Roseivirga sp. BDSF3-8: one gene and its partner. The protein of the gene in region 2 binds, or shares a complex with, the protein of the main gene of each other region. Links are inferred from orthologs where the notes say so. Each region holds a gene or a part of one and is shown on either strand. Other genes may lie near its edges.

Evidence for each region.
Region 1: the proteins of AB9P05_RS13630 (region 2) and uvrB are in contact, whole or in part, in a crystal structure (PDB 7EGT), measured with the Thermus thermophilus proteins. The link is inferred for Roseivirga sp. BDSF3-8 from one-to-one orthologs. Residues at the interface, in WP_096412145.1 of Thermus thermophilus: His654, Arg656, Phe657, Gln666, Asp668, Glu669, Lys680, Arg681, Leu682, Ser683, Lys685, Tyr686, Ala687; in WP_096411307.1 of Thermus thermophilus: Glu23, Leu25, Arg26, Asp27, Gly28, Glu29, Arg30, Phe31, Arg55, Glu326, Asp327, Phe328, Glu379, Ser382, Gln383, His398, Gly400, Arg401.

What each region holds. Positions count from the first base shown.
Region 1 is NZ_JBGNFV010000001.1:2,168,351-2,177,055, forward strand. Bases 2,403-5,361 are described here. They hold uvrB (excinuclease ABC subunit UvrB), read left to right. Parts: upstream 2,403-2,849; coding sequence 2,850-4,874; downstream 4,875-5,361. Other genes in these bases: AB9P05_RS08820 (hypothetical protein), read right to left, coding at 2,403-2,510; AB9P05_RS08830 (hypothetical protein), read right to left, coding at 4,911-5,360. In the rest of the region: AB9P05_RS08805 (DUF368 domain-containing protein), read left to right, coding at 1-120; AB9P05_RS08810 (shikimate dehydrogenase), read left to right, coding at 124-888; AB9P05_RS08815 (monodechloroaminopyrrolnitrin synthase PrnB family protein), read right to left, coding at 885-2,024; more of AB9P05_RS08820, read right to left, coding at 2,109-2,402; AB9P05_RS08835 (PhoH family protein), read right to left, coding at 5,640-6,983; AB9P05_RS08840 (helix-turn-helix domain-containing protein), read right to left, coding at 7,191-7,856; gcvP (aminomethyl-transferring glycine dehydrogenase), read right to left, coding at 8,013-8,705. UniProt on the Escherichia coli protein: The UvrABC repair system catalyzes the recognition and processing of DNA lesions. A damage recognition complex composed of 2 UvrA and 2 UvrB subunits scans DNA for abnormalities.
Region 2 is NZ_JBGNFV010000001.1:3,252,694-3,261,430, reverse strand. The notes cover bases 5,187-8,177. They hold AB9P05_RS13630 (ATP-dependent helicase), read right to left. Parts: upstream 7,848-8,177; coding sequence 5,526-7,847; downstream 5,187-5,525. Other genes in these bases: AB9P05_RS13625 (ABC transporter ATP-binding protein), read right to left, coding at 7,979-8,177; AB9P05_RS13635 (DUF4290 domain-containing protein), read right to left, coding at 5,187-5,424. Also shown: AB9P05_RS13660 (saccharopine dehydrogenase C-terminal domain-containing protein), read left to right, coding at 58-1,410; AB9P05_RS13655 (tRNA1(Val) (adenine(37)-N6)-methyltransferase), read right to left, coding at 1,411-2,145; AB9P05_RS13650 (DUF4136 domain-containing protein), read left to right, coding at 2,285-2,905; AB9P05_RS13645 (GNAT family N-acetyltransferase), read right to left, coding at 2,968-3,483; murA (UDP-N-acetylglucosamine 1-carboxyvinyltransferase), read right to left, coding at 3,494-4,801; more of AB9P05_RS13635, read right to left, coding at 4,801-5,186; more of AB9P05_RS13625, read right to left, coding at 8,178-8,737. UniProt on the Escherichia coli protein: A helicase with DNA-dependent ATPase activity. Unwinds DNA duplexes with 3'-5' polarity. Translocates on single-stranded DNA with 3'-5' polarity. Initiates unwinding more efficiently from a nicked substrate than double-stranded DNA.

The DNA of each region.
Region 1 (8,705 bases), 1.1 Mb from region 2 along the record:
TATGCTGAAGTAACAGGGTCCGACCCTATGCTTTTCCAGGCCATACTCTTTATGGCGTTGGGGATACTTCTTGTACTGCTGATTGAAATTGCAGCTAATTTTCTGAAGAAAAACAGCTAACCTATGTCTGCCTCTGATAAGCTTATAGGGCTCGTTGGGTTCCCTTTAGGCCACTCTTTTAGTAACCGTTATTTTACAGAGAAATTTCAGAAGGAAGGTATTGAGGGGTTTTCCCACCGGAATTTTGAAATTCAATCTGTCAATGATCTGAGCAAATTATTAAGTCAAGAGCCCCGGCTAATAGGCCTTAATGTAACTATCCCACTCAAGCAAGCCATAATACCTCTCTTACATGAACTGGATAGTACTGCCGAAGAAATAGGAGCTGTTAATACAATCCGAATAAGGGGGGGTAGGCTAAAAGGCTTCAATACTGACTATTATGGCTTTCAGGAAAGCTTAAAGCAATGGCTAGGTGATAAGATCACCTGCCTGAATAAAGCATTAATCTTGGGTACAGGTGGCGCCTCCAGGGCTATAAAGGTAGCTTTGGAGGATTTGGACATTGTGCCGCAGTATGTAAGTCGCCATCCGCAAGAGAACGAAATGAGCTATAACAGCTTAAAGGCAAGTCCCGACTTGCTTCACGAGTACCCGCTTATTATAAACTGTACTCCTCTGGGTACTTTTCCAGACATTGAGCAAAAGCCTGACATTCCATATGGCTCTGTAAGCTCAAATCACTGGCTTTATGACCTGGTTTATAATCCTGCTGAAACGGCTTTTCTAAATGCAGGAAGGAAACAAGGAGCGCAAATAAAAAACGGCCTGCAGATGTTACATCTACAGGCCGATAAGTCATGGGAAATCTGGAATGGTACTATTTAAACCATTACAGCAGCTTTCTGCTCAGTATACTTTTTGCTTGATTTCTTGAATTTCTCAATCTGACGAAGGTTCAGATTAATTATATGCGTAAGCATAGTGGGAGCGTATCCGCCACTACCTTTAGACCTTTGAGCCTTTGGCGTTTTGTGATAAGCATTTTCAGCCACCTTTTTGTGAGGCATCCTGAAGCTTTTGAGCTGAGTGCACAGGAACTCCATCGCCTTGATGTTTTCCCTTACGACGGGGTTGCTCTGATCGCTATTTTCCAGGAAGAGACTAAAACGGGTTAGCAGACTTGGCTTATTATTGTAAGCATTGTATACCTGCCTCATTTTGGGTAAAACGTAAGGGTGATACGTTTCCTTAAATCCAAGATACTCCTCATTTGTACAGTCAGAGCTCCAAAGGATGTGGTCAAACACAAATACGGGCATTTCTACAGCGCCAGGGCCAAGGTAAGTCTTACCATCTAGCTGAATAGGATCAAAATAGAAACGGAGGCTTCCTGCAAATACCTCAGGAGCTACATGCCTTTTCGCATGAACGACTCCTTTAACCATTGCCTGGAAATTTTCAGCAGTCTCGCGGCAAAGGGGAGCAAATTCAGGGTCTTCAAATGACATGTGGTAAAGCTTGTCAAGCAGAAGAATCGCTTTAACCAAAGGGTTCATGCTCATTTGAACACTATAAATCAGGTTCATTTCGTCAGCCGTACCAGTATAGGTCCGAAGGCGGCTGCCTTGTGGGTTCCATACGGAGTAGCTAATGAGTGTATCTCTTGGAGGGAGATCCAGTGTTTTGGACAACACCATCATAGTGTCAGCCAGATTGGGAACATGTGTTTCAGGTTCCTCGCCGTGTCTTTTTATAGAACCGAAGAGTATACCCAGATCACGCATGGCTGCTGCAGCTTCGTGATATGTGTATTTTTCTGCAGTTTCAGGAGTGGGAAGAGCATCCTTAAGGATGTTAATTAGCCCTTCAACATTTCCTTCGTTATTAAAAACAGGTATTTTTTTAATCCATTCGTCAGCTCCGAGTACGTCTGTTTGGCCGATGATCTGTTCGTCCTGATGAATGGTATCTAAAAAGGATTTCGTGTCGGGAAATGCCTTTTCCAGATTGGTGGGTGTCATCTTAGTTTTTTTTAGGTGTTATTAAAGTGTTTTTGTTATTGGTTAAGTTAGGTCTTCGGTTAGTTTATTAGTATGTAAGCAGAATTAGTTTATAAGCCAGTCCATGCATTGCTGCATAGAGTGTTTGGTGCGTATTTCCAGGTTGCCCCTGCCTATATTTAGGTTTACGTGGTCTACGCTATCTCTGGCGAAGATGTCTGCGGATGCAAAAATGGCAATTTTCTGCAATCCAAGCTTTTCCGCCTCCGGGTACCACGTATCAATGATGTAATTTTGTACATCACGGGACAATACTTTTAGTTGTGACTGATTGCTAAGGTGCTTTTTTATGCGGCTTTTTCTGATAAAATCATTTAAAGCCATGCATCCTAATCTGATGTCTTCCTGCTTGAGGTAGCCCATCCAATTAGCCACAATTATATTATGATCTTCTTCGTAAAGAATTTCAACAAATGACTCTTTAAATACTTGAACTAATGGCCGCATTCGCTAGAAATCATCTCGTAATCATTGCTAAGATATGACAAAATTTATTTTTACTTAAACAATACCTGTTGCTACGATCCTTTTGATCCGCAATATTTAGATGATAATGTCCTCTAATCTGCCGTTTTCCAGCCTTAATGAGGGTAACCAAAGATTGAACAGGTAATATCTATCGACAAAAGTCCAAAATGCTTAGACAGGGATAATTTAATTATTTTATCCCCAATGTAAGTTTTGGTATGAAAAAAAACAATTTTTGCTATATCCTAAAGGAACATTCCAGGATATTTTACGTTAGTTGATTCCGCTAAATGCCCACCATACCATGATATTACAATAATGGATTTTATTCTAAATTCTGAATATGAACCCACTGGGGACCAACCTGAGGCAATACGTCAGCTTGTCCAGGGACTGGATGACGGTGAAGAGTCGCAGGTACTTTTAGGGGTAACCGGGTCGGGTAAAACCTTTACAGTGGCTAATGTAATAGCTGAGACAAAAAGACCAACTTTGGTGCTCAGCCATAATAAAACACTGGCTGCACAGCTTTATGGCGAACTAAAGCAGTTTTTCCCTGAAAACGCGGTAGAATATTTCATTTCGTACTACGATTACTACCAGCCTGAAGCTTACATATCCAGTACTAATCTTTATATAGAGAAGGACCTTAGCATCAATGAAGAAATAGAGAAATTACGCTTAAGTGCTACTTCTTCGTTATTAACTGGTCGGCGTGATATTGTGGTAGTTGCCTCAGTGTCATGTATTTATGGTATAGGTAACCCCGAGGAGTTCGGGAAGAATGTAATTAAACTTCAGGAAGGTGACAGGCTTCCCAGAAATCAATTTTTATTTGCCCTTGTAGATATTCTCTACAGCCGGACGGAAGCAGAGTTTAAACGAGGAACATTCCGAGTTAAGGGGGATACAGTAGATGTTTTCCTGGCCTATGCAGACTTTGCTTATCGGTTTATCTTTTGGGGTGACGAGATAGAAGCTATCCAACGGGTAGATCCTCAAACGGGCAAGAAGATTTCTGATGAACGGATGGTGACCATCTATCCCGCTAACCTCTTTGTTACAGGACGCGATGTTATGCAGGTAGCCATCAAAGAAATTCAGGACGACTTGGTTTCCCAAGTTACTTCCTTTGAAACTGAGCAAAGATACCTTGAAGCAAAGAGGCTCAAGGAGCGTACTGAATTTGATTTGGAAATGATCCGTGAGTTGGGGTATTGTTCGGGCGTGGAAAACTACTCCCGATATTTTGACCGGCGGCGGCCTGGGCAGCGGCCTTTCTGCCTGCTTGATTATTTTCCTGATGATTACCTTCTGGTGATAGATGAAAGTCATGTGACTGTGCCTCAGGTCAGGGCTATGTGGGGTGGTGATCGTGCCCGAAAAACGAGCCTTGTGGATTTTGGCTTTAGGCTTCCCAGTGCATTAGATAACCGCCCGCTAACTTTTAACGAATTTGAGGATATGATCAACCAGATCATATTTGTCAGTGCCACACCTGCGGAATATGAGCTCAGGAGGTCGGAGGGGGTGGTAGTAGAACAAATCATTCGTCCCACAGGCCTCCTTGATCCAGAGATAGATGTGCGCCCCTGCCTTAATCAGATTGACGATTTGCTGGAGGAAATTGACGAACGGATTAAAAAGGAAGAGCGTGTACTGGTTACTACGCTTACCAAGAGAATGGCTGAAGAGCTTAATAAATTTCTTGAGAGAGCAGGTGTCAAAGCGCGATATATTCACTCTGAGGTAGACTCCCTGGAGCGGGTAGAGATACTGCGACAGCTTCGTTTGGGTGAGTTTGATGTACTTGTAGGCGTAAACCTGCTGCGGGAGGGACTCGACCTGCCGGAGGTGTCACTGGTGGCTATTTTGGATGCGGACAAGGAAGGGTTTCTCAGAAATGAGCGAAGCCTGGTACAAACCATAGGTCGAGCCGCCCGAAATGAAAATGGCAAAGTAATTATGTATGCCGACACCATTACGGACAGCATGCAGCTTGCTATAGATGAGACTAACCGGCGCAGGGCTATCCAGGAAGCCTACAATAAGGAACATGGGATTACGCCTAAAACAGTCCGCAAATCACGAGAGGCTATTCTTTCTCAAACCAGTGTGGCAGATAGTAGTAGTAAAAAGAAGAAATACTATGCAGGCCAGGAAACTATGTCAGTAGCTGCTGACCCTATAGTAGGCTATATGGGTAAATCTGAGTTGGAGAAGACCATTAAGCAAACTCAGAAAAACATGGAAAAGGCTGCCAGAGATCTCGATTTTATAGAAGCTGCCCGCTTGCGTGACGAACTTGCGGAGTTGAAAAAACTCCTGGAAGAAAAGTCGTAGGAGGTATCAATCCGGCTTCAAAGCTGGTAAAATAACTTAGCCAGCCTGGTAAAGTGTGCTTTTAGTTCCTGTGAGTAAAAAGCCCTCAGCCTGCTTCGCATCCTTAAAAAAGGCTATTTCTGTGTGATCAGTCATTTTTTCATTCATTTGCTTATTAAGCATGGTGAAAAAATGCTCTGTAAAGGCATCACTGCTGGTGATTACAGATACTTTACAGTCTTTATAGACCTCGTGCTGACGTAAGCGTCTACAGCATCTCTTTGTCCAGTCCAGTAATTCCATTACTACCTCAGTGGTGATGGCATGTGAGAACTTAGTCTTGTCAAATAGCCAATTATTGGTTTTATGGTTTAACGCCAGGTTAATAGCCAGGTCGAGCGAGTCCCGGTAGGCATATATCGAACTAAATTCTTTAAAGATGAATACCACGGCATTTTTGACATTGTCATAGTATGCCGTTCCCATATTAGAAATAATAGATTGCATAGTGATTTCCTTAAAAAATTAAAAACGGTCAGAAAAAATACAACCCTTTATGGTTGCCCTGTACAAGAGCCGCAAAATACAATCGTTTTAAATAATATAAAGTTTCAATAAGTTTTAGATTGTATAAAATAATACCCTTCCATTTTCAGGGGATTATAAAGGTAATAATATAAGCAACTGTAAACAACAGTGTTGGGGTTCAATTGGAAATTCCCGCAAAAAATGATCACTTTATCGCAAACAACAAGATAATATTGTATTATTTTGTGTTTTTGGATATTAGAGTAACTCATTGGCCAGGTTTGCCAAATCTGATCGCTCCCCTTTTTCTAAGGTAACATGCGCATAGAGGGGATGGTCTTTGACCCTGTCAATTAAATAAGAGAGTCCATTGCTTTGTGAATCCAGGTAGGGTGTATCAATCTGATAGATATCACCGGTAAAGATAATCTTACAATTATCACCTGCTCGGGTAATAATGGTTTTAACTTCGTGTGGAGTCAGGTTTTGGGCTTCGTCTACGATAAAAAAAATGTTACTCAGGCTCCTTCCACGGATATAGGCCAGTGGCTGGATAACCAGCTTTTCCTTATTCACCATATCGGTAATCTTCTGGAAGTCCTTATCCGTTTCTTTGAATTGGTTCTGAATAAACTTAAGGTTATCCCAGAGAGGCTCCATATAAGGATTGAGTTTACTCTTGATGTCTCCGGGCAGGTAGCCTATGTCTTTATTACTTAATGGCACTATGGGTCGGGCAAGAAAGATTTGCTTAAAGTCACTGCGCTGCTCAAGTGCACTGGCCAGAGCGAGAAGGGTCTTTCCTGTTCCTGCTACTCCCTGTATGGTTACCAGCCTGATATTTTCCTGCAATAGTGCATGTATAGCGAATGTTTGCTCGGCGTTTTTGGGTTTAATACCATACACACTCCTTTTTTCCACCCGCTCCAGGTCACCCATCGTGCTATTGTAGTAGGCCAATACTGAATTAGTGTCGCTCTTCAGTATGTAGTAATTATTATGGCCGGGCTTTTTCCTTCCAAAAACTGGTTTTACGTCAAACCTCCCTTCCTTATGAAGAGCGTTGATTATTTGCGTGTCCAGGTTTTCCATAACCACCTTACCGCTATGCAAGGTGTTGACATTTTTGATCTTGCCTGTTTCATAGTCTTCAGCATGGATATCCACCGATTTAGCCTTGAGCCTCAGGTTTATGTCCTTAGTGACCAGTACTACTTTTTTACGTTTTCCGGCTGCAAGTTCTGCCTGTTCCTTTTGTAAGAGGATGGCTGCGCCCAGAATCCGGTGATCTGGTATGTCTTCCTGAAATGCCCCCGCTTCCGGAAATCCCATCACTACCCGGAAGTTGCCTTTAGTCTTTCCATTCAAAGGTATCCACTCCTGAAGGTTGCCTCCTTTTGAAAGCTCGTCCAGTTTACGGATAAACTCTCTTGCTTCGAAATTTTTGGTGTCGTTTCCTTTTTTGAACTGGTCCAACTCTTCCAAAACGGTAATAGGAATGGCTACATCATGTTCCTGAAAATTCATGATCGAATCGTGGGAGTACAGGATGACAGATGTATCCAGCACAAAAATCTTCTTTTCCTTACGGGCTCTGGCCATACAGTTATATTGGTAAGATGTAAAAAATGGGAAACAGCCATGAAAAGCATACTGCTGCTGTGGCAGTGAGTAAAAACAGTGGATAGGAGGGTGGTTCTATTCTGATTTCCGGCACGCTGAGTTTTCTCGTAATTGGACCTGCGATCCTAAGAAATTTAAGAAATCTTTTGAAAAATATACTACGTGCTCCCCGGAATTAACCGGTCCTTACCTATCAGTGCGTTCTGGTATTTCAGATTTCCGCATGAAAAGATCCTGCCCTGTACGTGGTTCAATTCTAAGTACTCCAGCCAGAACGAGCAATACCAATGTCCGGGAAACCTTCCTGGCAGGCTCTCCTGCTATTTCTGCAAATTGGGCTACGGTAATACTACCTTTTTTGTCCAGAAACTCCATTAGCTGCTTTTCCTTTTCGCCAAAGCTAAACCGAACTTCCCGCGACTTTTTTTCTCCTTTCAATACCTGCCTAACTTCACGACTTGCCTGGATACTCTGATCATTTACCCGGACGTAAACTTTTCTCTGAGGGGCCCCCGGTTCCTGTACATAATGAGGCCCCTCCGGGCTTTTATTTATGGAATAACGTATAACGGAACGGGACTCGTTTAGGGGAATAATTTCAGTAGTATAGTGTATATCAGGTGAGCAATAGCGGGCTATGGCCTTATCCAGAACATACTTGTCTTCTTCAGCAAATTTAAGGCCTGGTATTTTGCCGTCGTCGTCTACTCCTATTAGTAATTCACCGCCCTCTGTATTGGCGAATGCCACCACTTCTTTGATTATTTTTTCGGGGTAAGCTGCTTTTCTTTTAAACTCCAACCGTCCGTGTTCCCCCTGCCTTACAAGTGATTTGAGTTCTCTGAAGTTCATGATAAATTAGTTTACCCTAATGGGTACGAGACCCAGGGATGTGTATACAAAAACGCCTGGCAGGTAATGAAAGTTGTAAAATATCTCTACCAAAACGCAAAAAAAAGCCCCGGTATATCACCAGGGCTTATCATGATTTTTAAATGAAGAACTCTGTCAGACAGATACTGCTTCAGGGCTTTCTTCATATTCATCTACCGGAATACAACTGCACATGAGGTTCCTGTCTCCATAAGCGCTGTCGATACGGCTTACGGTCGGCCAGAACTTACCATCGCGTACATAATCTAATGGGTAGGCAGCTTTGGTGCGACTGTAAGGAAGATCCCACTCCTCGGCAGTAATGACCGCCTGGGTATGAGGTGCATTTTTCAATACATTATTATTCTCATCAGCCCGGCCTGCTTCAATCTCGCGAATCTCCTGACGGATGGAAAGAAGGGCATCACAGAAGCGATCAAGCTCAGGCTTGCTTTCACTTTCCGTAGGCTCTATCATGATGGTGCCAGGAACAGGGAATGAAACGGTAGGCGCATGGAACCCATAGTCCATCAATCGCTTGGCAATGTCTTCCACCTCAATATTTACCTTCTTAAACTCCCTGCAATCAATGATCATTTCATGAGCGCAGCGTCCGTTTTTGCCGGTATAGAGTACATCAAATGCTCCCTTGAGTCTCTCCTTAATGTAGTTAGCATTGAGAATCGCAAGTTGGGTGGCTTCTGTTAATCCCTCTGCACCCATCATAGCAATGTAGGCATACGAGATTGTAAGAATGCTTGCGCTGCCATAAGGAGCGGCAGATATAGCCGTAATAGCCTCATCACCGCCTGTTTTTACTATAGGATT
Region 2 (8,737 bases):
TTATTTGCCCGTCCGGCAAAATATCCCAAAATTGAGAGCCGACGAAAACAGGACCCAATGAAAAACATAGTGATATTCGGAGCCGGTAGATCCAGCTCTGTACTAATTGACTATTTGCTACAGGAAAGCGAAAAAAACAACTGGCAAATCACTCTCTGCGACCAATCGGAAGAACTGGCACTGGCTAAACTGGCCGGTAACAAAAACGGCACCGCCCAGGGCCTGGATATTCATGATGAGAATACCCGCGATGTGCTCATCATGAAGGCCGACCTGGTAATATCCATGTTACCGGTGTTTTTGCACACAGATGTCGCCAAATCATGCCTGAAACACGGAAAAAACATGCTCTCGGCAAGCTATGTGAATGAGGATATCCGGGGTATGGAAAAGGCGGTGAAAGATGCCGGTCTACTGTTCATTAAAGAATGTGGCCTGGACCCCGGAATAGATCATATGACAGCCATGCAGGCCATAGATGAAATCAGGGCAAAAGGGGGACGGCTTACTGGTTTCAGGTCATACACCGGCGGACTTATCGCACCTGAATCTGATAATAACCCCTGGCACTATAAATTCACATGGAACCCTCGTAATGTGGTACTGGCAGGTAAAGCAACAGCCCGTTATCTGCGGCACGGTAAGTATAAGTATATACCTTACCATCAACTATTTACCCGAACCGACCGAATGAGCGTGGAAGGATATGGTGACTTCGACGGCTATGCTAACCGGGATTCCCTTGCCTATCGGGAATTATATGGCATACAGGATACCACCACTATATTGAGAGGCACACTGCGGAGACCAGGGTACTGCCAGGCATGGCAAACGCTGATAGACCTGGGTATGACGGACGATTCATTTGAGATAGATTCGACACCGGACATGACTTATCGCGAATTTACTAACCTGTTCCTCCGCTACGATGAGGGCATGACGGTAGAGCAAAAAGTATGTGCGACTACAGGTATTGATGAAAACGGGGAAGTATTTAATGCCCTTCGCTGGCTTGGGCTTTTTGAAGAAAAGCCACTCCCTGTGGCCAAGGGCTCTCCTGCTCATATCCTGCAGCATATCCTGGAAGAGAAATGGACACTGAAGCCCGAAGATAAGGACATGATTGTGATGCAGCACATATTTGATTATGAACTGGAAGGGGCTGTACACCGGCTCACCAGCTCTATGGTGGTGCAAGGGGATGATCAGGTACGTACCGGAATGGCAAAAACGGTGGGTCTGCCACTGGGGATAACAGCCAAACTGATGCTGGAGGGCCGCATATCATTGAAAGGGGTGCACATTCCAATCCACAAAGAAATATATGACCCCGTACTCGCCGAACTGGAAACACTCGGAATGAAATTTACAGACCTGCATGAGATAGTTGACGAACCACAAACTGCCTGATTACAGCTTAAGATAAAAAGGCTTCAGGTAGCTTATATAGCGCGGATGATAACCGCCTCCTGCATCATGAATTATGATTTTTTCAGTGCGGGGGGCGGTTTTTTCTTTTTTAAACTCAGCCGCTACCCGCCACCGGGCGCTTGTCTCTTTCTGATGAATGTGCCAGAAGGAGGCGGGGTAGAGACCTGCCCTTTCGGCTAGGGGAAGAAAGATATCCATCTGAACGGAGGGGTAAATAACGAAAAAGCTACCTGTGAATTTCAGAAGCCTGTAAGCAATCGCAGCGAGTTCTTCATATCCAAGGCTAGTAGTGTGCATGGCCCGGGTTCGAGGAGCATTATTTTTATTTTGCAGGTACTGGTGATAAAAGGGCGGATTGGAAAAAATAAGTTCGTAAACCTCCTTAGCAGACCCATTTGAAAATTCTTTAATAGATTGGTTATATACCTTCACCCTTCTTTGCCAGGGACTGATTTGTATATTTTCACCTGCCTGCACGGCAGCCTCTGAAAATATCTCCACAGCATCAATATCAGCACCCATGCACTCCTGAGCTACCATGAGCGAAAGCAGGCCTGAACCCGCCCCAATGTCCAGCGCGGAAAAGGAGGAGGGTCCAGCATAAAAATGCTGTCCGATGATGGCTCCGAAAAGACAGGCTTCAGTGGTCACGGGAAGCCCCGATTTATCATGATAAACCCGGAATTGCTTAAAATCGAAATAGGGCGTAGGCATGGCTATATAGCGGAAAAGACCCGTTTTTTGAACTTCAAAAGACTTAAAACCAAGCTAATAGAATCAACACATCTTAAACAAATCATAAGCTAGGCTGTTGAAAGTACATATAGCGAATGTCTAATTTAAAGTCGTGATTATGAAACGAAATTTTTTAACCTTTTTAGTAATGGTAATGGCTATTCCGGCCATGGCACAAGATAAGACTATGAATCCTGCAGACCTTGACGTTGAAGTAAGGTACCTGGAGAATGGAGACTTTGAAGACTATGACACCTATAGCTTTATTACCGACATGGGAAATATGAACCAGGACAGCTGGTTAGCTATGAACGGTATACCTAGTGCTATGATAGAAGATGCCCTGGAGCATGAAATGGACGCCAGTGGTATGGCTAATGCAAACGGCCAGAATGCTGATGTCATTATTAACTATCATATGTTTGATAGCGAGTATGAAACACAAGCTTACATGGCTACCGAAGATGCCGTATTTTTATGGATGAGCGATAGCTATGCTGATAAAGCTACTCTTAATGAGGGTACTATAGTAATGAATGTAGTAGATGCTAATACCGGTGAAGTAGTGTGGGAAGGATATGCCTTAGGTGTAGTCGATGACAATGGCAGTCTTAGCGAACAGAGATCACAAATTCGTATGGGTGTAGCCCAACTTACCGAAAGATTTCTTGCCTTCCGTAATCTCGGTCCCACTGTAGCCGGTGAGAACGGAAGACCTTTCAAGTCAAATGATTACTAATCATCTAATATTTCACTGATTAAACATCAGGTGTAAGGGAGCATCTCAAACGGGGTGTTCCCTTATTTTTTGATCATGGCATAAATCAGCTCATCCCCTAACCTGCCATCCTTGACCACGTGTCTTTCCAACCTGGCTTCCAGATGAAAGCCACATTTGGTTAATACTTTACCTGAAGCCTTATTCCAGTCAAAACAACAGGCATATACCCTGATAGGGTCAAACTCTTTCCAGATGTAACTTACCATCGCCCTCACAGCACAGGTAGTGATGCCTTGTCCCCAAAACTCTTTTGCCAGCCAATAGCCCAGTTCGATACTATTAGCATATACGTCCTTTTTCAGGAGGAAGCCCACACTGCCTGCCGCACGGCCATTTACCTCAATGGCATAGTTGCAAAGTGGTTTTTGTGAATTGCTGAAGTTGATATACTGACGGGCATCGCCTTCAGTGTAAGGATGGGGAAAATGATTCCGCAGATTAGCCCAAACAGCCTTGTCATTCGCATACCTTACCAGATCCCGGACATCGGCTAATGTCCAGGGCCTGACGGTACATTTATCCAGTTCCAGCCTCACAGGGCAAATCCTATTCTTCTCTTTCGATCCTGGCACCCAGTGCCCTGAGTCGTTTATCGATATGCTGGTACCCGCGGTCTATCTGCTCCACATTATAAATGGTGCTCGTGCCACTGGCTGACATAGCCGCTATCAGTAGGGATACACCGGCACGAATGTCGGGTGAGGTCATGGAAATGCCTCGCAGAGGCTGCTTGCGATCCAGGCCGATAACAGTAGCCCTGTGAGGGTCACAAAGTATGATCTGCGCGCCCATGTCAATAAGTTTATCCACGAAGAAAAGCCGGCTTTCGAACATTTTCTGGTGGATGAGTACAGTACCTTTGGCCTGAGTGGCTACTACGAGGACTATGCTAAGCAAATCTGGCGTGAAACCAGGCCAGGGAGCATCCGCAATCGTCATGATGGAACCATCTATGAAGGTCTCTATCTCATAAGACTCCTGTGCAGGCACGAAGATATCGTCTCCTCGGATCTCCAGCTTAATACCTAATCTCCTGAAGATGTCAGGTATCATACCCAACTGATCCACCCGTGCGTCTTTGATAGTGATCTCGGACTGGGTCATGGCAGCCATACCAATGAATGAACCGATCTCGATCATATCGGGAAGCATAGTATGCTCCGTACCGCCGAGGTATTCCACACCTTCAATAGTAAGCAAGTTACTGCCTATGCCACTGATCTTAGCTCCCATCCTGTTGAGCATCTTACAGAGCTGCTGAATATAGGGCTCACAGGCAGCATTATAGATAGTGGTTTTTCCCTTTGCCATCACGGCAGACAGCAGTACGTTTGCCGTACCGGTTACCGAGGCCTCGTCCAGCAGCATGTAAGTGCCGCGAAGGTCGGAAGCATCTATGGTATAGAAACTGTCAGAAGAGTCATAATCAAAACGTGCCCCCAGTTTCTGAAACCCCAGAAAATGAGTATCCAGGCGGCGGCGACCAATTTTATCTCCTCCTGGCTTGGGTATTTTTCCTTTGCCAAAGCGCGCCAGTAGCGGGCCCAGTATCATGATGGACCCACGTAGTGAAGCAGCTTTTTGCTTAAACTCAGGTGACTCCAGGTAGGTAACATCCACGTTAGCAGCAGTGAACCGGTAGGACTCTTCACCCACCTTTTCCACCTGCACACCCATATCTCCCAAAAGTTCTATGAGCTTATTGACATCGCGGATGTCAGGGATTTTATGAATGGTTACGGGTTCGGGAGTGATAAGCACGGCACAGAGTATTTGTAGTGCCTCGTTTTTCGCTCCCTGTGGTACAATCTCGCCTTGTAAGCGGCTGCCGCCGTGTACTGTGAATGTTGCCATTAATTATGTCTTCTTCGCTGTTTTCCTCCGGACTTACGCTGGTAGTTCTTATGGTGACTTCTGTTTCTTTGTGAATCAAAAAGGTTGCCCTTATTCAATAATTCCTCATTCAGGTCAAGCTTACCTCCGGACAACTTACGGAGGTCGATCAGGATTTGCTTATCGTCACTTACCTCGCTGTTGTAAGCTGAGTAAAATGTCTTCATAAGCTTTCCTATCTGGATTATAGCCTGCTCTTTTTCCTGGGGGTCCTCTAGCTTTATGGCTTCCTCGATAAGTAATTCGATGTTTTTACCATAGTGCTTGTATTTGATATTGTAGAGGTTGTAATCCACACGCTGAGGCCTGCGGCCCAGCACCTCCTCTTCCGGCATGGGGTAGGGGCTGTCTACTTCCAGATCAAAGCCCGACATGATGTACAGGTCATCCCACAGCTTTTGCGCATACTCCGGAGAGTTTTGCATAGCAGGGTTTATCTGCTTCATCAGCTCAATAATGGTATACGCATAGCGGGTGCGCTTTTCGCGATCCTCCAGCGTTTTGATGTACTTAACGAGCCTTTGCACATTGCGTCCGTACTCTTTAAGTATGAGGTTAGATTGTTGGGTATTATATTCGAACATTAGGATATCATCCGGTTATGGTAGTAAGCAAAAATATAAAAATAATGTTTGGCCCTCCTAAAAATAGGGGAGATGCGGGCAATTAGTACTCCTATTTATCCCTAATCTACTATTCTGAGACGGGCAAAACTAAGTAGCAGTGTTTTTTCTCCCGCTTCTTCAAACAGCACACTGGCCTTTCTGTTGGCTCCGGCCGTGTCCATTTTGACCACAGTACCCATACCGAACTTGGCATGTTCCACACGCTGGCCTTCTTTCAGGTTAGAGGTATCGCTCGGGGTAAAGTCAGCACTTGGCTTATAGCGGGCGTTATTCGTCTGTTTTGCACTGCGGTTATTCTGGTGGTCACGTTGAGCCCCCCTGACCAGGTTGCGGGCATATCCGCTACCTTCAAAGCTTTTGCCAGCGGTGGCCCCACCCGGCAGCGTCCCTCCCCGGCGCAGCATACCGGCAGGACTTACCGTACCGCTACGGCGGTTAATTCGCACAAACGAAGGGTCTATTTCTTCCAGAAACCTGCTCGGCTCACAATTTTTCAGCCGGCCAAACCGGTAGCGAGAGAGGGCGTAGGTAAGAAACAGCTTATTCATAGCACGCGTAATAGCTACATAAAAAAGCCTCCTCTCCTCTTCCAGGTCAGCACGGCTTTCGAGCATCATCTGGCTTGGAAAGAGGTCTTCTTCCAGTCCTACTACAAACACGTTTTTGAACTCAAGGCCTTTAGCCATGTGAATGGTCATAAGGGTAACCTTCGGCAGGCCATCGTCCTTTTTCTTCTTATTATCGGCGTCTGTCAGCAGCGCTACCTCCTGCAGGAATGCTCCCAGACTCTTGTCTTCATTTTCAGGATTATCCACATATTCCTTAATGGCATTGAGGAGTTCCTGTACGTTCTCGTATCGGTTAAGCCCCTCCACCGTCTTGTCTTCGTAAAGCTCACGCAGCAGACCCGATACCTTGGCTACATGACTGGCCATCTCAAAGGCATCTTTGCGCTCCGTCATACTGCGGAAATTGTCTATCATTTCGGCAAATGAGGCAACAGCATTGGCTGCACGACCAGACATGTAAGCATGCACATTGGTGATCACATCCCACAGGGGCCGGTTATTCTCAAAGGTCGCATTTACGATCTTATCAACCGACGTCGCGCCTACCCCCCTCTTTGGCAGATTCACGATCCTGCGGAAGGCCTGCTCATCCAGCGGGTTTACCACAAAGCGTAAGTAAGCCAAAAGATCTTTTATCTCACGGCGCTGGTAAAAAGATACTCCTCCGATGATCACGTAAGGTATATTGCTGCGTCGCAAGGCCTCCTCTATCGCACGGGACTGGCTATTAGTACGGTACAGTACGGCAAAGTCATCGTAGCTGAGCTGCAGATTATTCTTTTCTTCAAAAATCTGGCTTGCCACAATCTTTCCCTCCTCATTGTCACTGGTAGTCTTAACCACCTCCACCAGTTCACCATCTGTATTAGCCGTCCATACATTCTTAGGAAGCTGGGCGCTGTTTTTGGCAATGACCGAGTTGGCTGCGTTTACGATATTCTGGGTAGAACGGTAGTTCTGCTCCAGTTTGATCACTTTTAGATCAGGATGATCTTTCTCAAAATTCAGGATATTCTGAATATTAGCCCCGCGGAATGCATAGATACTCTGGGCATCGTCCCCCACCACACAGATGTTCTGATGCACCTTGCTGAGGGTACGGGTGATCATGTACTGAGTAAGGTTAGTATCCTGAAACTCATCCACCAGAATATATTTGAAGCGGTGCTGATAGCGGTGCCTCACGTCATCATGATCACGCAGAAGTACGTGCATGTTAAACAGCAGGTCATCAAAGTCCATGGCACCCGACGTAAAGCAGCGTTCCTGGTAGGTTTTATATATTCTGCCTATTTCAGGTCTCATAGCCGCCTCGTCATCTGCCCGGTAAAGCGGGTTACGGACATACTCCTCCCAGCTTACCAGGTTATTCTTAGCCCCCGAAATACGGGACAGCACAGCGTTTGGCTTATACAGCTTATCATCAAGCCCCATTTCTTTTACTATAGCCTTGATAAGTGACTTGCTGTCGTCGGTATCGTAAATAGTGAAGTTATTAGGATAGCCTATCCGGTGAGCATCATGCCTGAGGATACGGGCAAATACGGAGTGAAAGGTCCCCATCCAGAGGTTACGCGCGTCACTGCCCACCACCCTTTCTATCCGCTGCTTCATCTCGTTAGCAGCCTTATTAGTAAAGGTGAGCGACAATATGGAAAAAGGATCAACATCATGAGCTTTCATGAGGTGCGCTATGCGGTAGGTAAGCACCCTTGTCTTACCCGAACCGGCACCTGCTATAATCATGCAGGGACCTTCCACATTGACTACGCCTTCTCTCTGAGGTTCATTTAGATGTTCGAGATATTCCATACGCCTTCTTTCGATCCGCAATTTACATTTTTTCCGGCCAAACCCTTACCGCCGGATGCTCTTAGAGCGAGTGTAACTATGATAAATGTGAAAATAATGAATAGATCGCGACATGCACAGGAATACCACAATCATCCTGAATTTTTCAAAAAACTCAGCAGGGAGTTAATTGATGTAAAGGTCTCTCTGCCAAAGCAGCTACTTTCGAGCACCAGTGACAGGTGACCATCTTTTTTGCCTGCTTCAATAATACCTGTGGTGGCAGGCAGGTTCTCCCCCTGCCGCCTGAGTGCCTGGACCAAAAGCCGTTTCAGGTGGTCCGGCCCCCTCACCTCCAGTCCTTTCGTATCATTCACCGGATAGTGTCCATGGACCAGCGTGCCCTCGGGTAAATCAAATGCCCGCTCCAATATACCAGAAAGAAGCATATCTTCTGGCAGGCCCGTAGTTATCCGGCCATTGTGCAGGAGCCAGAGCCTATCGGCCACGGGCAGGGCCATTTCCAGATCATGGCTGGCATAGATTACCGCCAGCCCCGTTTCCATGGCCAGTTTTCTAAGCATAGTAAAAGTACCTGCCTTACCTGGCCAGTCAAGAAAACTCGTAGGCTCATCTAACAGCAAAATGGCTGGCTCCTGGGCCAGAGCCCTCGCTATCATTACCCGTTGCCACTGCCCATCACTGAGCGTATAGGTAAAATGCCCTCCCAGGTCATCACAGCCAGTGATTTGCATCACCTTTTCCACCACTGCACGATCATGAGATGTAAGCCTGCCAAAGGGCCCCGTAAAAGGGTAACGGCCTAGTGCCACCAGCTCATGTACGCGAAGGTGACCCGCGGCAATACGCTCGGTGGTCACTATAGCAAGTTTGCGTGCCAGTTCACGCGG